Linked DNA regions of Rhodovastum atsumiense. The protein of the gene in region 1 interacts with the protein of each later gene in a pairwise test. Links are inferred from orthologs where the notes say so. Each region holds a gene or a part of one and is shown on either strand. Other genes may lie near its edges.

The links. The genes of interacting proteins can lie anywhere in the genome.
Region 2: the proteins of NBY65_RS14935 (region 1) and NBY65_RS07280 interact in binary tests that used the Escherichia coli proteins (3 or more experiments, as listed by UniProt). The link is inferred for Rhodovastum atsumiense from one-to-one orthologs.

What each region holds. Positions count from the first base shown.
Region 1 is NZ_OW485601.1:3,274,787-3,282,741, forward strand. What follows is about bases 1-2,871. They hold NBY65_RS14935 (P-II family nitrogen regulator), read right to left. Parts: upstream 1,670-2,871; coding sequence 1,331-1,669; downstream 1-1,330. Other genes in these bases: glnA (type I glutamate--ammonia ligase), read right to left, coding at 1-1,138; NBY65_RS14940 (aminotransferase), read left to right, coding at 2,034-2,871. Also shown: more of NBY65_RS14940, read left to right, coding at 2,872-3,242; NBY65_RS14950 (ABC transporter substrate-binding protein), read left to right, coding at 3,528-4,778; NBY65_RS14955 (branched-chain amino acid ABC transporter permease), read left to right, coding at 4,785-5,660; NBY65_RS14960 (branched-chain amino acid ABC transporter permease), read left to right, coding at 5,660-6,649; NBY65_RS14965 (ABC transporter ATP-binding protein), read left to right, coding at 6,633-7,364; NBY65_RS14970 (ABC transporter ATP-binding protein), read left to right, coding at 7,348-7,955. UniProt on the Escherichia coli protein: P-II indirectly controls the transcription of the glutamine synthetase gene (glnA). P-II prevents NR-II-catalyzed conversion of NR-I to NR-I-phosphate, the transcriptional activator of GlnA. When P-II is uridylylated to P-II-UMP, these events are reversed.
Region 2 is NZ_OW485601.1:1,636,998-1,641,016, reverse strand. What follows is about bases 588-4,019. They hold NBY65_RS07280 ([protein-PII] uridylyltransferase), read right to left. Parts: upstream 3,620-4,019; coding sequence 788-3,619; downstream 588-787. Other genes in these bases: mutS (DNA mismatch repair protein MutS), read right to left, coding at 3,616-4,019. Outside these bases: NBY65_RS07285 (SDR family oxidoreductase), read right to left, coding at 1-570.

The DNA.
Region 1 (7,955 bases):
CCGCGAAGGCGAGGTACGGATTGGCGGCGGCGTCGGGGAAGCGCACTTCGACGCGCTTGGCCTTCGGGTTGGTCGCATACGGGATGCGGCAGGAGGCCGAGCGGTTACGGGCCGAGTAGGCCAGCAGCACCGGCGCCTCGAAGCCCGGGATCAGGCGCTTGTAGCTGTTGGTGCTCGGGTTGGTGAAGGCGTTGATGGCCTTGGCGTGCTTGATGATGCCGCCGATGTAGTACAGCGCCGTCTCCGACAGGTCGGCGTAGCCGTTGCCCGCGAACAGGGGCTTGCCGGCCTTCCAGATCGACTGGTGGCAGTGCATGCCCGAGCCGTTGTCGCCATAGATCGGCTTCGGCATGAAGGTCGCGGTCTTGCCGTAGCTGTGCGCGACGTTGTGGATGACGTACTTGTAGATCTGGAGCTGGTCGGCCATCTGCACCATCGGGCCGAACTTCATGCCCAGCTCGTGCTGGGACTGCGCGACCTCGTGGTGGTGCTTCTCGATGGTCAGGCCCATCTCGCCCATGGTCGAGAGCATCTCGGCGCGCAGGTCGCTTTCCGAATCGACCGGCGGAACCGGGAAGTAGCCGCCCTTGACGACCGGGCGATGGCCCATGTTGCCTTCGGGGTAGTCCTTCAGGCTGGCCTGCGGGCCTTCCTGGCTGTCGAGCTGGTAGATGCCGTAGTTCGGGCCGGTGCCGAACTTGACGCTGTCGAAGACGAAGAATTCGGCTTCCGGGCCGAAGAAGACGGCGTCGCCGATGCCCGAGGAGGCAACGTACTGCTCGGCCTTCTTGGCGGTGCTGCGCGGGTCGCGGTTATAGGGCTGGCCGGTCGAGGGTTCGATGATGTCGCAGAAGATGATCAGCGACGGCTTGGCGGCGAACGGGTCCAGCACCGCGCTCGCGGCGTCCGGCATCAGGATCATGTCGGATTCGTTGATCGCCTTCCAGCCGGCGATCGAGGAGCCGTCGAACATGATGCCGTCGCGGAAGGCATCCTCGTCCATCGTCGAGACGTGCTGGGCGGTGTGCTGCCACTTGCCGCGGGGATCGGTGAAGCGCAGGTCGACGTATTCGACCGAGTGCTCCTTGATCAGCTCCAGTACCTTGGCGACGCCGTCTTCGCCAGTGTTCTTCACCATTCCTCAGTCCCTCGTCCACGCGCCGTTGGACGGCGCAGGGAGGCCGCCCCACGCGGCCCCCGTCAGCGGCCCCTTTACGTGCTTCGCGAAGGGGCCGAAAGCCGGTTTCTCAGTTTCCGTAGTGCCGTCGGTGGCCGGATCGTTCGCCGGGGAGAGTGGCACGCGGCCATCGTCCTGCGGCGGCGATCCATGTCAGATGGCGTCCTCGCCGCGCTCGCCGGTGCGGATGCGCACCACTTCCTCGATGGAGCTGACGAAGATCTTGCCGTCGCCGATGCGACCGGTGCGGGCGGCGTTGGTGATCGCCTCCACCGCGCGTTCCACGACGTCGTCCTCGCAGACCACCTCGACCTTCACCTTGGGCAGGAAATCCACCACGTATTCCGCCCCCCGATACAACTCGGTGTGGCCCTTCTGCCGGCCGAAACCCTTGGCCTCGACGACCGTGATGCCTTGCAGGCCGACCTCGTGCAGCGCCTCCTTCACCTCGTCCAGCTTGAACGGCTTGATGACCGCCTCGATCTTCTTCATGCACAACTGGCCCGGCGGACCGGGCCCCCTCCTACTGGATCGACCACCCCGTGGCTGCGGCGGCGGCGCCGAGTCAAGAGCCTTCGCTGCCGCCCGTCCTGACCAGAGGAGAGCGGTCGCGCAGGTTTGCACGAAGCGTGCCACCCGGCAACGGTGCCGTGGCGCCGGCTTTGCCACCGTCTTGGGCAGGCGCACCGCCCGCCTCTTGGGCGTGGCTGCCTGATTTCGGGGCAGGCGGGCGCGCATTGCGGCGCAGGCGTTGAAGCCGGGGGCAAGGCTGCGCATACTCTTCCCGTCCCATTCCCGGGCGCCGCTCCTTCCGGCCGGACGCGTCCCGTTCCGCCGGCCGGCGAGGAAAAATGCGGTGAAGTCGCCGAACGCCCTGCTTTCCGCTACCGGAACGACAATTTTCACCGTCATGTCGGCGCTCGCCGTGCAGCACCAGGCGATCAATCTCGGCCAGGGCTTCCCCGACACCGACGGGCCGGAGGACGTGGTCCGTGCCGCCGCCGAAGCGCTGCTGGACGGGCGCAACCAGTACCCGCCGATGACCGGCCTGCCGGAGCTGCGCGAGGCAGTCGCCGCCGCCAACGCCCGATTCTGGGGCATCCCGGTCGATCCGGCCAGTGAGGTGGTGGTGACCTCCGGCGCCACCGAGGCGATCACCGCCTGCCTGATGGCCCTGCTCGACCCGGGTGACGAGGTGGTGCTGATCGAGCCGCTGTACGACACCTACCTGCCGGTGGTACGGCTGCTCGGCGCCGTCCCGCGGCTGGTGCGGCTGCAGCCCCCATCCTGGGATCTACCGCGCGCCGAACTGGCCGCCGCCTTCGGCCCGAAGACCAAGGCGATCCTGCTGAACACCCCGATGAACCCGACCGGGAAGGTGTTCACCGCCGCCGAACTGGCCTTCATCGCCGAGCTGCTGCAGCGCCACGACGCCTATGCCGTCTGCGACGAGGTCTACGAGCACCTGACCTATGATGGCTGGCGCCACATCCCGCTGATGAGCCTGCCGGGCATGCGCGAGCGCTGCCTGCGGGTGGGCAGCGCCGGCAAGACCTTCTCCCTGACCGGCTGGAAGGTGGGCTACATCACCGCCTGCCGGGCGCTCGCGGGGGTGGCGGCCAAGGCCCACCAGAACCTGACCTTCACCACGCCCCCCAACCTGCAGCGGGCGGTCGCGCTCGGCCTGGGCAAGGAGGACGCCTATTTCCACGACCTCGCCGCCGGGCTTGCCGCCAAGCGCGACCTGCTGGCCGAGGGGCTGGCGCGGATCGGCTTCGGGGTGCTGCCGGTGCGGGGCAGCTACTTCGTGACCGTGGATTTCACCCCGCTCGGCTATAATGGCGACGACGTGGCGTTCTGCCGGCACATCACCGAACAGGCCGGCGTCACCGCCATCCCGGTCAGCGCCTTCTACGAAGGCAACGCCCCCGGCCACTACGCCCGCTTCGCCTTCTGCAAGCGCCCGGAGGTGCTGCAGGCCGCGCTGGACCGCCTGTCCCGGCATTTCGCCGGCAGCACGGCCATGACGAATGGCACGTTGACGGAGCGGGCACGTTCGGCGTAGACCCCGCCTCCACCGGGTATGGCGGGCGTAGCTCAGTTGGTAGAGCGCCAGGTTGTGGTCTTGGATGCCGTGGGTTCGAGTCCCATCGCTCGCCCCATCCCGGTCTTTCCCCTTTCGTCATGTGATGTAGGGCGGACGTAGTCCGCCAACGCAAGCCGGCGACCTTGCAGATGGTTGCAATGGCGCATGGCGCTTCGCTGATCCGCCCTACAGGCTCCCTTGCCAGTCAACGTGGCACGTGCATTGCTTTCCGCGGGGCTGGGATCGCCGTTGGGGAGAAAGACCATGGAACGCAGGAAACTGCTGATGTCGGCTGGTGCCCTCGCGCTGGCCGGTGCTGCGTCGCGACGCGCCGCTGCGGCCGAGGAGGTCGTGATTGGCGCAATCTACCCGATGAGCGGCAATGCCGCCCCGATCGGCAATGACGCCAAGGCCGCGCTGGAGGCCACCGCCGAGCTGATCAACGGGACGCACCCGCCGATTCCGATGCTGATGGGCAATGGCGGCGGGCTGCCGGCGCTGGGCGGGGCGAAGATCCGCGTGGTCATGGCCGACCACCAGAACGACCCGCAGAAGGCACGCGCCGAGGCCGAGCGCCTGATCACCCAGGAAAAGGTGCCGGTGCTGATCGGCAGCTACACCTCGGCCACCGCGGCGACCATCAGCCAGGTCGCCGAGCGCTATGAAGTGCCCTACATCTCGATGGACAATTCCTCGCCGAGCCTGCACCGGCGCGGCCTGAAATGGTATTTCCGCACCTCGCCCCACGACGAGATGTTCACCGAGGCGATGTTCGACTTCTTCCGTGATATCGGCAAGAAGACCGGCCGGCCGGTGAAATCGGTCGCATTGATCTACGAGGATTCGATCTTCGGCGTCGATTCCAGCAACGTGCAGCGCAAGCTGGCGCAGGAAGCCGGCATCCGGGTGGCCGCCGAGGTCAAGTACCGCGCCAATTCGCCCTCGCTGTCGACCGAGGCGCAGCGGCTGAAGGCGGCGGGCGCGGACGTGGTGATGCCGACCAGCTACACCAACGATGCCATCCTGATGTTGCGGGCGATGAACGAGATCGGCTACCACCCGCGTGCCATCATGGCCCAGGCTGCCGGCTTCCAGGAGCCCGATTTCATCAAGGCCTCGGGCGCGCTGGCGGAAGGCGTGTTCAGCCGGTCTTCCTACGCGGGCGACGCCGTCAAGGCCCGGCCGGCGATTCCCGCAGTGAACGCAGCTTATCGTGCCCGCAGCGGCAAGGACCTCAACGACAACACCGCGCGGCAGGTGACGTCGCTGCAGGTGCTCGCGGACGCCATCAACCGTGCCGGCGCGGCCAATCCGGCGGCGATCCGCAAGGCGCTGACCGAGACGGCGGTGCCGGGCGTGCAGCTCATCGTGCCCTGGAAGGGGGTGCGGTTCGACGAATCCGGCCAGAACGTGGAGGCAACCCCGGTGATCCAGCAGATCACCAGCGGCGTCTACCGCACCGTCTATCCGTTCGACATCGCCTCGGTCGAGGCGCAGTGGAACGTGGGCGGCTAGGGCACGGTGGATCCCAACATTCTGCTGCAGGCCGCGATCGGCGGCCTGCTGATGGGGCTGATCTATGCCCTGGTCGCCGCCGGGCTGAGCCTGATCTTCGGCCTGATGGACGTGGTGAACTTCGCGCATGGCGAGCTGCTGATGCTGGCCATGTACGCGGCCTTCGTGTTGTGGGAGTTGTCGGGCGTCGATCCGCTGCTGCTGCTGCCCGTCGTGGCGCTGCTGCTGTTCGGGGTGGGGATGACGCTGTACCGGGGGCTGATCGCCCGCGCCCTGTCGGTGCAGTTCAATCGCGGCATGGTGCAGATCTTCGTCACCTTCGGGCTGGCGATCTTCCTGCGCGGCCTGGCCCAGTTCGCCTTCGGCGGCGAGTTCCATTCCATCACTTCCGGGGTGGTGGCGGGCCGCACGCTGGCGGTGGGCGAGGTGTTCCTGCCCTTGCCGCAGGTGGCGGCGAGCCTCGTGTGCCTCGCCGCCTTCGGCGCGCTGCTGCTGATCAACCGCACCGAGTTCGGCCGCGCGCTGGAAGCGACGCGGGAAGACCGCGAGGCGGTGGCGCTGATCGGCATCGACCGTGACCGCATCTTCGCCCTCGGCTGGGGGCTGGGGGCGGCGGCGGTGGGCATCGCCGGGGTGATGCTGGCGACGTTCTATTACGTCTCGCCCAATGTCGGCGCCAATTTCGCGCTGATCGCCTATGTGACGGTGGCGCTCGGCGGCTTCGGCAGCCTCGCCGGTGCGCTGGTGGCGGGGCTGCTGATCGGGCAGGTGGAGGCGCTGACCGCGCTGCTGCTGGAGCCGTCGCTCAAGCAGGTGGGCATGTTCGCGATCTACCTTGTGGTACTGACGGTCCGCCCGCGCGGCCTGTTGGGGCGGATCTGATGGACAATGCCATCCTGCGGCGCCGCCGCGCCGAGCTGCTCGGCGGCGTCATCGTGCTGGCGGCCCTGGCGGTGCTGCCGCTGCCGATCGGCGACGTGTACACGCGGAACCTGATCATCATCACCCTGCTGTTCGCCGGGCTGGCGCAGGCCTGGAACATCCTGGGCGGGTATTGCGGCCAGATCAGCCTGGGGCATGCGCTGTATTTCGGCCTCGGCGCCTATGCCTCGACGCTGCTGTTCGTGCGACTCGGCGTGCCGCCGGTGTTCGGCATGGTCGTGGGCGGGGCGGTCGGCGGGCTGGGCGCGCTGCTGGTCGGCTGGCCCTGCTTCCGGCTCTCCGGCCATTATTACGCCATCGCCACCGTGGTGGTGGGCGAGATCGGCTGGCTGCTGTTCCTGAACTGGGACTTCGTCGGCGGGGCAACCGGGGTCTACGTGCCGTTCCAGGGCGAATCCTGGCTCGCTTTGCAGTTCCGCACCGCGAAGCTGCCGTACCATTACGTGGCGCTTGGCTTCCTGGCGCTGACCTGGATCGCCGCCTGGGTGATCGAGGGCTCGCGCTGGGGGTTTTCCTGGCGCGCGGTGAAGGACGACGTGACCGCGGCGCGCTCGCTCGGGGTGCGCATCTTCCCCTCCAAGATGGCGGCGGCGGCGATCAGCGGGTTCTTCACCGGCATGGGCGGGGCGATCTATGCCCAGTACGTCGGCTATATCGATCCGGACAGCGTCATGGCCGGCACGCTTTCGATCCTGATCCCGCTGCCGGCGGTGCTCGGTGGGGTGGGCACGCTGTGGGGGCCGCTGCTGGGGGCGGCGCTGCTGATCCCGCTGAGCGAGCTGTCGCGATCCTATCTCGGCGGCTCCGGCCGGGGCGTCGACCTGATGCTGTACGGCGCGCTGATCGTGCTGGTGGCGCTGGCGCGGCCGCAGGGCCTGGTCAGCCTGCTCGGCAGGCGAGGGGGAGGCGACGATGCCCGCGCTGCTTGAGGTCCGCGAACTCAGCAAGTCCTTCGGCGGCGTCGCCGCCAATGTCGATATCAGCTTCGATGTCGGGCAAGGCGAGATTCTCGGCCTGATCGGGCCGAACGGCGCGGGCAAGACTTCGCTGTTCAATTCGATCAGCGGCGAGGTCACGCCCGATCGTGGCGAGATCCGGCTGGAGGGCGTGCGCGTCTCCGGGCTCGGCCCGGTGGCCTGCGCGGCGCGGGGCATCGCCCGCACCTTCCAGGTGGTGCGCAGCTTCGATTCGATGACGGTGCTGGAAAACGTCATGGTCGGCGCCTTCGCCCGCGCCCGCCGCACCCGCGCGGCGATGGCGCTGGCCGAGGAGACGATCGATTTCTGCGGCCTGACCGGGCGCATCGACCGGCCCGCCTGGTCGCTCTCGCCGCCGGAGAAACGGCGGCTGGAAGTGGCGCGCGCGCTCGCTACCGGGCCGCGCCTGCTGCTGCTGGACGAGATGCTGACCGGGCTGACGCCGACCGAGGCGCAGGCCGGGGTGCAGCTGGTGCGCGACGTGCAGGCGCGCGGCGTCACCATCATCATGGTGGAACACGTGATGGAGGTGGTGCTGCCGCTGGTCTCCCGCGCGGTGGTGCTCAATCTCGGGCGGGTGCTGACCATCGGCTCGCCCGCCGAGATCGTGCGCAACCCCGAGGTCATCCGCGCCTATCTGGGAGAGAAATATGCTCCGGCTGCGTGACGTCTCGGCGAGCTACCGGGGGCTGAAGGCGCTGCAGGGCGTCGAGCTGGACGTGGCGAAGGGCGAGGTGGTGGCGGTGGTCGGCGCCAACGGCGCCGGCAAGTCGACGCTGCTGAAGGCGATCGCCGGGCAGGTCGCGACCAGCGGCGAGATCGCCTTCGAGGGGCAGGACCTGCGGAAGTTGCGCGCGCACGAGGTGGCGCGACTTGGCATCGGCCTGGTGCCGGAGGGGCGGCGGCTGTTCCCCCGCCTGTCGGTGGAGGACAATCTGCGGCTCGGCGCCTATGCGAAACGGGGCGATCCCGATCGGTTCCGGCCGCTTGAACTGGTGTTCTCCTTGTTTCCCCGGCTGCAGGAGCGGCTGCGCCAGCGGGCGGAGACGCTGTCGGGGGGCGAGCAGCAGATGCTGGCGATCGGCCGCGCGCTGATGACGCAGCCGCGGCTGCTGATGCTGGACGAGCCGAGCCAGGGCATCATGCCCAGGCTGGTCGACGACATCCTGGCCGCGGTCGGGCGCATCCGCGCGCTCGGCATGACCGTCCTGCTCGTGGAACAACGCCTCGCCGAGGCGCTGGAGATTGCCGATCGCGC
Region 2 (4,019 bases), 1.6 Mb from region 1 along the record:
GGGGCCAGGCCCGATCGCATTCACCCGGATGCGGGGAGCCAGGGCCAGCGCCATCGTTTGGGTCAGCGTCCACAGCCCGGCCTTGGACAGGGTGTAGGTGACGAAATGCGGGGTCAGCGACCAGACCCGCTGGTCGAGCAGGTTGATCACCACCCCGTCCGCGTCCGGCGGCAAGGCGCGGGCGAAATCCTGCATCAGCACGAAGGGGGCGCGCAGGTTCGGCTCGATGTGCTTGTCCCAGCTTTCGCGCGTGGCGTCGTGCCATTCGTCGCGTTCGAAGCTGCTGGCGTTGTTGACCAGCACGCCGATCGGGCCGAGCGCGGCGGTCGCCGCCGGCAGCAGGCGCCGCACCGCCGCTTCCTCGGCGAGGTCGGCCGGCAGCACCGCGGCGGCGACGCCACGGGCGCGGATTTCCGTGGCGGTGGCCTCGGCTTCCTCGGAACTGGCAAGGCAATGCACGCCCACGGCGAAGCCGGCATCGGCCAGGGCCAGGGCGATGGCGCGGCCGAGGCGACGCGCGCTGCCGGTGACCAGGGCCGCGCGGGGAATGCCGGGGGGGATGGCGAACATGCGCGCTGCTCTACGCCGGTGGTTTCATGGCCACAAGCACGCCTGAATGAATGGGATCCAAGGGCGAAGCCCTTGGTGGAGGTCCAGGAGGCGAAGCCTCCTGGTGGGGTCTGGGGCGAAGCCCCGGCGGCCAGATTGGCGGGGCGTTGCCCCGCGCCCCACCAGGGCTTCGGCCCTGGACCGACCAAGGGCCACAAGGCCCTTGGATCCCGTTCATTCAGGCGGCGTTCGCCCGCTTGCGCCTGGCCGGCGCCGGCACCGGGGCCGGCGGGTCCTCGGGATTGGCCAGCGCCGCCAGCAGCGCCTCGCGCAGCTTCTGCAGCTTGCGCTCGTTCTCCACCTTCAGCCCGAACACATCCTTCACGTAGAAGGAGTCGACCGCCCGCACGCCATAGGTGGTGACATGCGCCGAGGCGATCTGCAGGCCCTGATCGCTGATGGCGGAGGTCACGTCATGCAGCAGGCCCGGCCGGTCGCGGCCGTTCACCTCGATGACGGTGTAGCGGTTGGAGGCGTGATTATCGATCACCACGCGCGGCGGCACATGGATCGCCCGCATGCGCCGCCCGAGCAGCGCCTTCGACGCCTTGCGGATCTCCGCGCCGAGCTTGATGCGCCCGGTCAGCGCCTGCTCGATCAGCACATACAACCGCGCCAGCCGGTGCGGCGCGTCGAAGGCGCCGCCGGCGGCATCCTGCACCCAGAACGTATCCAGCGCCATGCCATTGGTCAGGGTGTGGATGCGCGCGTCCACGATCGAGGCGCCGGCGACGGCGAGCGCGCCGGCGATCTGGCTGAACAGCCCGGCATGGTCGGCGGCATAGACCGTGACCTCGGTCACCGCGCGCGCCGGCAAGGGCTGGGTTTCCACCGTCAGCGGCGCGCCGCGCGCCTCGGCGTCGCGGATCATGCGGGCGTGGCGGGCATGCGTCTCCGGGTCGAAGCCCAGCCAGTAGCCGCCATAGCCGAGCGAGAGGAAGCGCTCGCGCTCCTCCGCGGTCCAGTCGTCGAGCAGCAGCGCCGCCGCTTCCTTGGCGCGCTGCACCCGCACATCGCGTTCCGTGGTGGCCAGCCCCCCCGCCAGCACCTCGCCGACGCGCGCATACAGTTCGCGCAGCAGCGTTGCCTTCCAGCCGTTCCACACCTTGGCCGAAACCGCGCGCATGTCGGCGACCGTCAGCACCAGCAGCAGCCGCAGCCGCTCGGGCGACTGGATCACCTCGGCGAGGTCGAGGATGGTCTTGGGGTCGTCGATGTCGCGCTTGAACGCGGTCTGGCTGAGCAGCAGGTGGTGCAGCACCAGCCAGGACACCGTTTCGGTCTCCTCGGCCGAAAGCCCGAGCGACGGTCCGACATCCAGCGCCAGCTCGGCACCGAGCTCGGAATGGTCGCCGCCGCGGCCCTTGGCGATGTCGTGCAGCAGCATCGCCACGTACAGCGCTCGCCGCGACTGCAGGTTATGCACGATGTCGGAGGCGACCGGCGCGATCTGCGCGAGTTCCCCGTGTTCCAGCGTGTTGAGCACGTGGATCGCCTCGATCGTGTGCTCGTCGACGGTGAACACGTGGTAGGTGTCGAACTGCATCTGCCCGACGATGCGGGCCCAGTCCGGCAGGAAGCGGCCGAGCACGCCGGTTTCGTTCATGATCTTCAGCCACACCGCGCCATCGGCGTGGTGGTGCTCGCTCTCGCGGCCGCACAGCAGGTCCATGAACAGCGCCGCCGCCTCCGGGTCGTCGCGCAGCTCGACGGCGCGGCGCTCGTTGCGGATCAGCGCGCGCATGGCCAGGGGATGCAGCCGGAGATTGCGGTCGCGCGCCACCTGCAGGATGCGCAGCATCTGGATCGGCTCGCGATCGAAGGAGCGGCCCTTGGCGCTCAGCAACTGCCCGTCGGCGAGCACGAAGCCGGCGGCAGCGAGCTGCGCGTCGGTCTCCTGCGCCAGCGCCGGCGGGCCGAGGGCGGCGCGCATCAGCGCCGGCTCCAGCACATGGGTCAGGCGGGAGACCTCGCGGGCGGTCAGGAAGTAGTGGCGCATGAAGCGCTCCACCCCGTCCTGGCGGCCGTGGCGGGTATAGCCCATGCGCGCGCCGACCACCGGCTGCAGGTCGAAGGTCAGGCGTTCCTCGGCGCGGCCGGCGACGTAGTGCAGGTGAAAGCGCAGCGTCCACAGGAAGTCCCAGGACCGCCGCGCCAGCCGTGCTTCCGTCTCGGTCAGGATGCCGCCGGCCGGGCCCGCGGGATCGGCGAGCTCGGCCATGATGTTGGTGCCGAAGACGTAGCGGGCGATCCAGTACAGCGTCTGCAGGTCGCGCAGCCCGCCGCGGCCTTCCTTGATGTTGGGCTCCACCACGAAGGGGGAGTCACCGTAGCGGCGGTGGCGGGAGGCCCGCTCGGCCTGCTTGGCGGCGATGTAGGTGGCGGCCCCCGCCTCGGCGCAGGCGGTGCGGAAACGGGTGGCGAATTCCTGGAACAGCACCGCGTCGCCCGCGATCGGCCTGGCGTCCAGCAGCGAGGTGCGGATGGTGGCGTCGCCGTTCGCCTCGGTCAGGCAGTCGGCGACCGAGCGGGTGGCGTGGCCGACCTTGAGCCCGAGGTCCCACAGGAAATACAGCATGAACTCGACGCTGCGCAGCACCGAGGGGCTCGGTTCGTCGGCGGTCAGGAACAGCAGGTCGATGTCGCTGAACGGGGCCAGCACGCCGCGGCCGTAGCCGCCGGTGGCGGCGAGGGCGAGGCGCCCGATGCCGTTGGACTGCGCCGCGGCGGGCGGGTGCAGCGACAGCGCGTAATCGTGCAGGGCCCCGATCAGCCCGTCGGTCAGTGATGCCAGCCGGCGCGCCGCGCCCAGCCCCGAGGTGCCGCCTTGCTCGAACGTGTCGCGCACATGGTTCTGGATGCGCGCCAGGTGGCGACGGAAGGCAGCAAGGGCGGCCTCGCGCGGCACGACGCCCGCGTTCTCGGCTGCCAGGGCGGACAGCGCTTCCTGCAGGGCGGTCGCGGCAGGATCGGGGTCGGCCAAATGAGCGGTTGGGGACATCGTCTTCATTGTACCGGGTCGATGCGCGCTGTGACAGGCACGCTGTCGGGGGGCAGCAGTGCCCGGAGGCGATACAGGGCCTCGAGTGCCTCGCGGGGGGTCAGGCAGTCCGGATCGATCGCCGCCAGTTCCTCTCGCAACGGGTCGGCGGGCGGCAAGGTTTCTGGTGTGGCGGGCGGGCGGGGCTCCGGCTCGGCGGCCGCCGGGGTGGCCGCGGCGAACAGCGGCAGCGCGCCGGCATCGGTCAGGTCGCCCGCGCGGCGCTCCAGCGCGGCCAGCAGGGTGCCGGCACGGCGCACCACCGGGGCCGGCACGCCGGCCAGCCGCGCGACATGCACGCCCCAGCTCCGTCCCGCCGCGCCGGCGGCGACCTCGTGCAGGAACACCACCTCTCCCTTCCACTCCTTCA